DNA from 3 places in the Caecibacter sp. AF58-12pH5A genome. Region 3 is predicted to be linked to each of the others. Evidence: riboswitches for the same ligand, from Rfam matches in the RefSeq annotation. Region 3 holds a riboswitch; each other region holds the start of a gene.
The links. A riboswitch is a leader RNA that binds a small molecule or an ion and turns the genes downstream of it on or off. The one in region 3 is predicted to bind ZMP and ZTP.
Positions count from the first base shown of each region.

Region 1: it holds a riboswitch for ZMP and ZTP, as region 3 does, so the genes downstream of both, PGX44_RS00585 (phosphoribosylaminoimidazolecarboxamide formyltransferase) here and PGX44_RS02725 (L-lactate MFS transporter) in region 3, are expected to answer to the same signal.
Region 2: it holds a riboswitch for ZMP and ZTP, as region 3 does, so the genes downstream of both, PGX44_RS04625 (formate--tetrahydrofolate ligase) here and PGX44_RS02725 (L-lactate MFS transporter) in region 3, are expected to answer to the same signal.

Region 1 is NZ_JAQDBC010000001.1:112,468-115,743, forward strand. Features, by position in the region: gene ylxM (YlxM family DNA-binding protein) at 1-300, opposite strand, end outside; gene PGX44_RS00585 (phosphoribosylaminoimidazolecarboxamide formyltransferase) at 488-1,663, opposite strand; ZMP/ZTP riboswitch at 1,715-1,796, opposite strand; gene dnaJ (molecular chaperone DnaJ) at 1,922-3,148, opposite strand; gene dnaK (molecular chaperone DnaK) at 3,172-3,276, opposite strand, start outside.
Region 2 is NZ_JAQDBC010000006.1:31,743-35,018, forward strand. Features, by position in the region: gene PGX44_RS04615 (nitroreductase family protein) at 1-109, opposite strand, end outside; gene PGX44_RS04620 (histidine racemase CntK family protein) at 347-1,168, shown strand; ZMP/ZTP riboswitch at 1,229-1,307, shown strand; gene PGX44_RS04625 (formate--tetrahydrofolate ligase) at 1,361-3,040, shown strand; gene PGX44_RS04630 (cyclodeaminase/cyclohydrolase family protein) at 3,186-3,276, shown strand, end outside.
Region 3 is NZ_JAQDBC010000003.1:91,517-94,792, forward strand. Features, by position in the region: gene rsmG (16S rRNA (guanine(527)-N(7))-methyltransferase RsmG) at 1-292, shown strand, start outside; gene PGX44_RS02720 (D-alanyl-D-alanine carboxypeptidase family protein) at 339-1,373, shown strand; ZMP/ZTP riboswitch at 1,429-1,512, shown strand; gene PGX44_RS02725 (L-lactate MFS transporter) at 1,595-2,884, shown strand; gene PGX44_RS02730 (DeoR/GlpR family DNA-binding transcription regulator) at 3,056-3,276, shown strand, end outside.

The sequences.
Region 1 (3,276 bases), on a different contig from region 3:
TGTTTCCCGGGCCTTAGCTGTTTCTCCTGTATCGAGAAGGCTTACGGCCTGGTCGATACGGGCCCGCACGCTATCGAAGCGCGTGAGCAGCTGCAGTCGTGTTTCATAGCTTTCCAGTGCTTTCGAAGCTCTATTGAGCATATCGTACGCGCCTTGCCGGGAAATCTGCAGTTCTTCACCGATTTCGCTGAGGCTGAGATCGAGATTGAAATACATATCCAGGCACCGGCGCTGCCGTTCAGTCAGGAGCGGCCCGTATATATCGAGGAGCCGGCCCTTGCGTACTACGTCTTCAATCATGGTTTCACCACCTCGTGCAAACTCGTACTGTGATAGTATACCCTATGAGGAAAACGCTGTCAAGTACTTCTACTTGTCAGATTGGAAATTTCTTTTCTTTTTCCCGCACACGGACGCAAAAAAAGAAGGCTTGCGCCACCGGTGGTCCCAGGGACGCAGTCCTTCTCTCCAGTACGTATTATGAGTATTAATGATGGAACAGGCGGACATGGGTCATGGCCATGGCAATGCCATACTTGTCACACGTTTCGATGACATTATCGTCACGGATGGAACCGCCGGCCTGGGCGATGAAATCTACACCGCTGCGGTGAGCCCGTTCGATATTGTCGCCAAAGGGGAAGAAGGCATCGCTGCCGAGAGCTACGCCGTGCAACTGGGCAATCCAGGCTTTCTTTTCTTCCCGTGTAAGCGGTGCCGGCTGCTCTGTAAAGAGATCCTGCCAAATGCCATCGGCCAGGACGTCTTCGTAGTCATCGGAGATGTAGACGTCAATCGCGTTGTCGCGGTTCGGACGGCGTACGTCGTCGCGGAAAGGCAAAGCCAATACCTTCGGGTTCTGGCGGAGCCACCAGACATCGGCTTTGTTGCCGGCCAGACGCGTGCAGTGTACGCGCGACTGCTGGCCTGCGCCTACGCCGATGGTCATGCCGTCTTTTACGTAGCATACGGAGTTAGACTGGGTATATTTAAGGGTAATAAGGGCAATCATGAGATCCCGCTTGGCTGCCTCAGTGATGGTCTTGTTCTGTGTCGGGATTTCACCAAAAAGGTCCGTCGTGATTTTTACGTTATTGCGGTCCTGTTCGAAGGTAACGCCGAAGACTTCTTTCGTTTCCGAAACCTGCGGTACGTAATCGGGATTAATCTGGAGTACACAGTAGTTGCCCTTTTTCTTTGTCTTCAAAATAGCCAGGGCTTCATCTGTGTAACCCGGAGCAATGACGCCGTCCGATACTTCACGCTTGAGGAGCGTTGCCGTCGGTACGTCGCATACGTCGGAAAGGGCGACAAAATCGCCGTACGAGCTCATACGGTCGGCACCACGGGCGCAGGCATAGGCCGTAGCCAAGGGGGATAATTCCAAATCGTCGACCCAGTAAATGCGTTTCAGCGTATCGCTCATTTCATTGGCTACGGCAGCGCCGGCCGGGCTGACGTGTTTAAAGGACGCTGCTGCCGGCAGCTTCGTTGCTTCTTTCAGTTCCTTTACGAGCTGATAGCTGTTCAGGGCATCGAGCAGATTGATGTAACCTGGACGGCCGTTGAGTACCGTAAAGGGCAAATCACTGCCGTCTTTCATATATACGCGGGCCGAAGCCTGGTTGGGATTGCAGCCATACTTTAATTGCAGTTCTTTCATGATTAATCCTCCCATATTGTCCCTAATAAACAAAAATACCGACACTTCCGGACTCTTTGCCCAGACGGTCGGCTCTACATCGGCATGCTCCCTGTGGTTTCTAGTCCACTCTCCGTCAGTCACATGCTTCCGTATTTATTATACAAAGTAACATACCCTTATGTCAACGTTTTCCCTCGTCGTTACGAGGGAAAGGACGTTTTTTGCATACTAAAAGCCAGGCTGCATCCTTTTGGGAATACAGCCTGGCTGTGTATGTTAGGTGCGGTTGACGAGTGCTTCCGGGCGTTGCATGCGGCGGATGACATCTAAGACTTTTTTCTTGATTTTGTCTACGATGCTTTCGTCTTTAGTCTCCCCCACCCAGTCTTCACCGCTGGCTTTAGCAAATTCTTTAAGCAGCTCTTTCTGCTTGGCATTCATGCGTTTTGGCGTGTTGATGTTGACCTGTACGTGGTGATCACCGCGCCGGCCGCTGCTGCCGAGAATTTGTACGCCATGTCCTTTGATGCGGAAGACCGTACCGGTTTGCGTACCTGCCGGGATTTTCAGATCTACCTTGCCGTCCAGCGTATCGACGCGGATGGTGCAGCCCAGTGCCGCCTGGGCAAAGCTGATGGTCTGGCGCGATACGATGTCGTTGCCTTGGCGCGTAAAGTTCGGATCTTCGCGGACGAAGATATAGACGTACAGGTCGCCGTAGCCACCGCCACGAACCCCTGCTTCGCCTTCACCGGCTACGCGCAGCCGCGAGCCGTTATCGACGCCGCCAGGAATCTTGATCTGCAATTTCTTGCGTACATTGACCTTGCCTTCGCCATGGCATTTCTTACATTTTTCGTGAATCACCTTGCCTGTGCCGCCGCAATGGGAACACGTACGGACATTGACCATCTGGCCAAAGGGCGTATTTTGTACGACCCGCTGCTGGCCTGTGCCGTGGCAGACAGGGCAAGTATCTACCTTGCTGCCCGGTTCGGCGCCTTCGCCGTGGCAGTGATCACAGATTTCATCTTTTGGTACTTGGATTTCCATTTCCGTCCCAAAAGCAGCCTGTTTGAAAGAAATGTCTACGTCGAAACGGAGGTCTGCCCCCCGTTCCGGACCGTTAGACTGACGGCTGCCCTGGCCACCGAAGAAGGAATCAAAGATATCGCCAAAACCGCCAAAGCCACCTTGGCTAAAGCCGCCCTGACCGAAACCGCCAAAGCCGCCGAAGCCACCAAAGCCCTGGCCGGCACCGGAAGCGTTGCCATTCTGGAAGGCATCCATGCCGAACTGGTCGTACTGGGCGCGCTTGTTCTTATCAGACAAGACGCTGTAGGCTTCGTTGATTTCCTTGAACTTTTCTTCTGCAGCCTTAGGGTTGTCCCGGTTTTTATCAGGATGGTACTTTATAGCCAATTTACGGAAGGCTTTCTTAATATCCGCTTCGCTGGCATCTTTGGGAACGCCAAGTACTTCATAATAATCTCTTTTGCTCATATGGGCAGCCCCTCTTTATCTACTTACTTCTGGTCGTCGTCGACTACTTTGTAGTCAGCGTCAACTACTTTTTCATCACTCTGGCCACTCTGCTGTGCGCCTGCCTGCTGCTGTGCACCGGCCTGTTG
Region 2 (3,276 bases), on a different contig from region 3:
GGGCCATCATGCCGGCCGTCAATATTTTTTCAATTTCTTCCCGCGTCAGCGGTTCGGGTGTATACTTGCGGATACTGCGTCGTTCATTGATTGCATTTGCTACTTCCATAGTAAGGCTCCTTTCTAAGCGTATATGTAATCTCATCGTAATACACGACGACGGCCCCTGTCAATGGGACGCCTGTCCCGTCAGACACCGGGTGGCGGCCAGGTGGCAGAGAATCTGATTTATTTTCTCCATAAGACTGAATATGTGGGCCGAATATGCTATAATAGATAACATGTAAGCCGCCTGGCCGTTTTTCGTGGAGCCAGATGCGGAAATGATCCTATTTGAGGTGCAGAAATGATACAGGAAATCCATTATGTAAAAGCTGACCCTAGTGGCAACACGACCATTCTCGTACTGGATGAGATCCCTCCGTCGGAACACGCAACCATTGCAGAAAAGCTGTTGCAGCCTGACTGTGTCGGCGCAGAACAGGTCGCCTTTTTATCACCGTCCAACCAGGGCGCCCAGATCCGGCTCGATATGATGGGTGGTGAATTTTGCGGCAACGCGTCCCGTTCGGCCGCAGCCTATCTCTTGTCCCAGTCGGGAGCAGAGGCAGGAGAGTACATGATTTCCTGTTCCGGCTGCAGTGCTCCCTTGCAGGCCCGCGTACAGCGTGGTGAAGAAGACCAGGTCTACGATGCGTCCATTGACATGCCGCTGCCAAAAAAGATGGACACGGTCAGCCTCGACGTAGGCAATACGGCCTTTCGGTTTTACCGCGTAGCGTTGCCGGGAATCGTCCATTTTGTTCATTTTACGACAGCCCTCAAAAATCTGGATCGCGACCAGATCTGGAAAGCCGTATACAATTTTGCTTCGACCTTCCATTACGAAGCCTTTGGCCTCGACCTCGTCGACCGCAAGACACTGACCATGATTCCGGCTGTGTACGTAACGGCCACGAAGACCCTCTATTGGGAACAAAGCTGTGGTTCCGGCTCAGCCGCTACGGCAGCGGCCCTGTCCCAGCTGTGCGGCCATGAAATCGCCTGTGAAATCCGTCAGCCTGGCGGCATGATTACCATTGAAGCAGCCGTCAGCGATGGAGAAATAAAGAAAATCCACATCGGCGGTCCTGTGCGCCTGGAAAAGGAACAATGTGTACAGCTCTAGGCCACTGAGCAAAAGAAATACTCATATTGACAAGGCCAGGCCTGGCCTTGTATAATAACACCATAGTCATGTGACTGACGGAAGTGGACTAACCACATGGGAGCATGATATCGAAAAGCCGACCGTCTGGGCAATAGTCCGGAGGGCCGGCTATTTTTCTTTACATTTATGGAACAGGAGCTGATTTCCAATATGACTAAAGTATTGAGCGACATTGAAATTGCGCAGCAGACGACATTGGAACCGATTGTAAAGATTGCAGAAAAAGTAGGTTTGACAGAAGACGATTTGGAATTATACGGTAAATATAAAGCGAAGATCTCCTTCGACGCCATTAAACGCCTGTCAAAAAATGAAGACGGCAAGCTCGTCCTGGTCACGGCCATTACGCCGACTCCGGCCGGTGAAGGCAAGACCTTAACGACCATCGGTCTGGCACAGGCACTCAATAAACTGGGCCATAAAACCATGACGGCCCTGCGTGAACCGTCCTTGGGACCTGTCTTTGGCATCAAAGGCGGCGCTGCCGGCGGCGGCTATTCCCAGGTTCTCCCCATGGAAGATATCAACCTCCATTTTACAGGCGATATGCACGCTATTACAGCGGCCAACAACCTCTTGGCTGCAGCTATCGATAACCATGTCCACCAGGGCAATGCCCTGCGCATTGACGTGCGCCGCATCGTCTGGAAACGCGTCATGGATATGAATGACCGGGCCCTGCGCGACATTGTCGTCGGTCTGGGCGGCAAAGTCAACGGCTTCCCCCGGGAAGATCATTTCATGATTACCGTCGCTTCGGAAATCATGGCCGTTCTCTGCCTGGCCAGCGACCTCATGGATCTCAAAAAACGCATGGGTGACATCATCGTTGCCTACGACTTGGACGGCCAGCTTGTTACGGCACGGCAGCTCAACGTCGACGGCGCCATGGCCATTCTCATGAAGGATGCCATCAAACCGAACCTCGTCCAGACGACAGAAAATACGCCGGCCCTCGTACACGGCGGTCCCTTTGCCAATATTGCCCACGGCTGTAACTCCGTCGTCGCCACCAAGCTGGCCCTCAAGATGGGAGAAATCACCGTTACGGAAGCCGGCTTCGGTGCCGACCTGGGCGCAGAAAAATTCATGGATATCAAATGCCGCTTTGCCGGCATCAAACCGAATGCAGTCGTCATCGTAGCCACCATCCGGGCTCTCAAGATGCACGGCGGCGTCGACAAAAAGAATCTCCAGACGGAAAACCTGGCAGCTCTCGAAAAAGGCTTTGCCAACCTGGCTAAACACATTGAAAACATGCGTAAATACGACGTGCCCGTCCTCGTAGGCATCAACCGCTTCCTCTCCGATACAGATGCGGAAATCGCCCTCCTGACGAAGCTCTGCGAAGACTACGGCGTCGACGTAGCCCTCAACAACTGCTGGGCTGAAGGCGGCCAGGGCGGTCTCGACATGGGCCGCAAGGTCTTACAGCTCCTCGCGCAGCCTAAGACCCCGTACAAACCGCTCTACGACGTCAACGACACGATCCTTCACAAGCTGGAAATCCTGACCAGGGAAATCTACGGCGGCGACGGCGTCATTCTCGAAGGCAATGCACCGAAGCAGATTGCCGAACTGGAAAAGCTGGGCCTCGACAAGATGCCGATCTGCGTCGCTAAGACCCAGTACTCCCTGTCGGATAATCCGGCCCTCCTCGGTGCACCGAAGAACTTCAAAATCACCGTCAAAGATGTACGCGTCTGCACCGGTGCCGGCTTTATCGTCTGCCAGACGAGCAACATCATGGTTATGCCGGGCCTGCCGAAGGTTCCTGCAGCCAACCGCATGGACATCGACGAAAACGGCGTTATTACAGGCTTGTTCTAAGTCTGCAGCAGGTGTAAAATAGACCTATCACAAATTCATCCGGCAAGGCCAGGCGCAGCCTGCTTTGCCGGATTTCTTGTATAGTCTGCAAGAAAATACAGGACGAAAGGTGCGAATCACAGTGACAGAGTTACAATTTTCCCATATGCCCATCGATGATTTTTTGGCCGCAGCTGCGTCTAAGGAACCTGTTCCCGGTGGCGGCGGTATCGCGGCCCTGACCGCTGCGTCGGCGG
Region 3 (3,276 bases):
CGATGTCGTTACCAGCCGGGCCGTTGCGCGCCTCAATATTCTCTGCGAATGGGCACTGCCCTATGTGCGTACAGGCGGTGTTTTCATTGCCCTTAAGGGGGCACAATATGAAGAGGAAATCAAAGAAGCCGGCCATGCTCTGGCTGTGCTAGGAGGGACCCTGGAAGCTGTGCGTCCTGTGACCTTGCCGGGGCTTACAGATAAGCGGGCTGTCCTCTACATCCGCAAGAACGCCAAGAGTCCCTTAAAATATCCGCGCAAGCCTACACTGGCTGCCAAAAATCCGTTATAATGGAGCTGAATTCATATTTTTCAGCCTATAGAAAGGGTGTGTCAGCATGTCTCTTAAAAAATCTATTCTGGTCCTGCTTACAGCCTGCTTTACCCTGGGTACGGCGGCCGCCATGGCAGCTGCACCGGAAATCAATGCACAGTCGGCCTGTGTCATTGATGCCAATACGGGGAAAGAATTATACGCCAAGGATGCAGATCACCGCATGTATCCCGGTGGTACGACTATGATTATGACCAGTCTGCTCGGTGTAGAATCGGGGAAACTGGATCAGCCTCTTACGATTGCTCCGGCTTCCCAGCAGCTGCCTGGCGATGTCAGCAAGCTGGGCCTTTATGCCGGTGATAAAGTGACCTTGCGTCATGCCCTGACCGGTATGATGACCGTCGGTGGCTGTGATGCGGCCATAGACGCAGCCGTAACGGTAGCGCCGACAGAAGCTGATTTTGTGCAGCAAATGAATGCCAAGGCTGCCGCCTTAGGCGCGACAGGCACGCATTTTACCAATCCTACCGGCCTGCCTGATGCCAAGCACTATTCGACAGCCCGCGATTTGGCGAAAATCGCAGCCTATGCGATGCAGTCCTCTGATTTCCGCGGCCTTGTAAACCACACGTCCTACGATATGCCCTATATCGATAGCGGGACCAAGCATTGTGAAACGACCAATGGGTTCCTGACCAGTGGCTTTAGCGGTGCTAACGGTGTCAAAACGGGCGTGACGAACGAAGGCGGTCCTTGCCTCGTCGCTTCGGCCACGCGTGATGGCCATACTCTCGTCGTTTCGATACTCAATTCGCAGAGCCGTTCTGCCGATGCCCAAAGCTTGCTCACGTATGGTTTTTCGCAGTTAAAGGATACGACAGCACCGCAGACGACAGCTGCACCGGCGGCTAAGACGACGAGCCAGGCGGCTGCGGCACAAAGCGAAACTGCCGCAGCGACAGCTGCTGACCGGGATGCAGAAGAAGCCTATGTCCTGCGCAATGCACCGGCAGGACAGACCTTATCGTCTATTGCAGCTCAGCAGAGACAGGTACAGGCCCTTTCTGCTGCCAATGCCCAAGGAGCAGAGTCATAAAAATTAATTCTTGACATAAGACTCTTTCTTGCTATAATAAAAGAACATCATGAATATTCCGATACAGGACTGACGGATCAGTGGAACAACCACGTGGACTGTATCGCAGTAGTAAGCGCCGACCGTCTGGGCAAAGATATGAAAATATGCTTTGGCCAGCCGGCCGGCGCTTCTTTTTGTGCGCCTGTGTGCCGGCCGACCGCAAAGGAGAGATGGATTCAATGAAAAAGAACCGTTGGCTTATTGCGTTGTCCGCTATGGGGATTCACATCTGCATTGGCAGTGTCTATGCCTGGAGCGTCCTTACCCGCCCGATTATGGAGTCCATGGGCTTTTCCCTGAAGGAAACGACGTGGACATTCTCCCTGGCCATTTTATTCTTAGGCCTGTCAGCAGGTTTTTTAGGCAGCTTTGTCCAGAAAATCGGACCGCGCAAGTCAGGTCTTTTATCGATGGCTTTCTTCTGCAGCGGCATGTTTGGTACGGCTGCTGCCCTGTATTTCCACAGCCTGCCCCTGCTCTATATCTGCTATGGTGTCATAGGCGGCATCGGCCTGGGTACAGGCTATATTACACCTGTTTCGACACTGGTCAAATGGTTCCCCGATAACCGTGGCTTTGCTACGGGTCTGGCCATCATGGGCTTTGGTTTTGCCAGCATGATCGCCGGTCCGGTTATGCAGCTTCTGGTGCAGCACGTAGGTCTTATTCCCAACTTCCTCATCTTGGGAGCCGTTTATATGACCATTATGACAGCTTCTTCGCTGTATTTGGCGCCGCCTAAAGCAGGCGAAGTGCCTCAGGCCGATCTGGCCCTGCGTCAGGCCGGGGAAAAGAAAAAGATCGTCTATGCCGATTCCCTGCCCCAGTTTACGGTCAAAGGGGCGATGAAGACGTGGCAGCTCTACACGATCTGGCTTCTCTTCTTTACCAACATTACCTGTGGTATTGCCCTCCTGGCCGTCGCCTCCCCTATGGCTCAGGAAGTCGTCGGCATGTCGCCCATGGCCGCTGCTTCCATGGTCGGTATCATCGGGTTTATGAACGGTGCCGGCCGCATCGCCTGGGCTACCGTATCGGACTACCTTGGCCGTTCGGCTACGTATGTCCTCTTCTTTGCCATTGAAATCGTCGCCTTCTGGCAGCTTTCTCAGGTGACTAATTCTTTTAGCTTCCAGGTTCTCGTATTGCTCATCATCACCTGCTATGGCGGCGGCTTCTCGTGCATGCCGGCATACCTTTCGGACCTCTTCGGCACACGGGAACTCAGTGCCATTCACGGACGTATTCTTACGGCCTGGGGCGCTGCCGGTGTCGCCGGTCCGCTGCTGCTGGCTTTGATTAAAGAAACGACGAACAGCTATGCCGTTACCTTGCAGGTCTTCTCGGCCTTCTTCGTCGGCGCTTTAGCACTGATGCTCTTCCTCAAATACCAGACCCGTCATGGCATCGTTTGCCGTGATGCGGAAGGCCTCCGTCCTGTCCGTCAGAAGGCGGAAGTGAAAGGCTAAGCTCTGTTTAACCCCTATCCCCCGTGGCAGTATGGTACTGCCTGGGGGATTTTTTTGTCCCGGTATATCGTAGTTAGATGGATGATTGAAAATGATTGCTTTTTAAACATAGTCACTAAAAATGATTGAAAATGATTGATTATGATTATATAATAAAGGCAGATATAAGGAATGATACATAGAAAAAAGACAGGTGACGCTATGCTTACAGAAGAACGACAGGAAGAAATCGTACGCATTGTCAACGCTGGCGGTGCCGCCTCTGTACAGGAACTGGTTGATTATTTTCATATTTCAGAGGCTACCGTACGCCGGGATTTGACTGTACTGCAACAGGCTGGCCGCCTGCGCCGTGTCCATGGCGGTGCTACGGCTATCCCTTCCGATGCAGC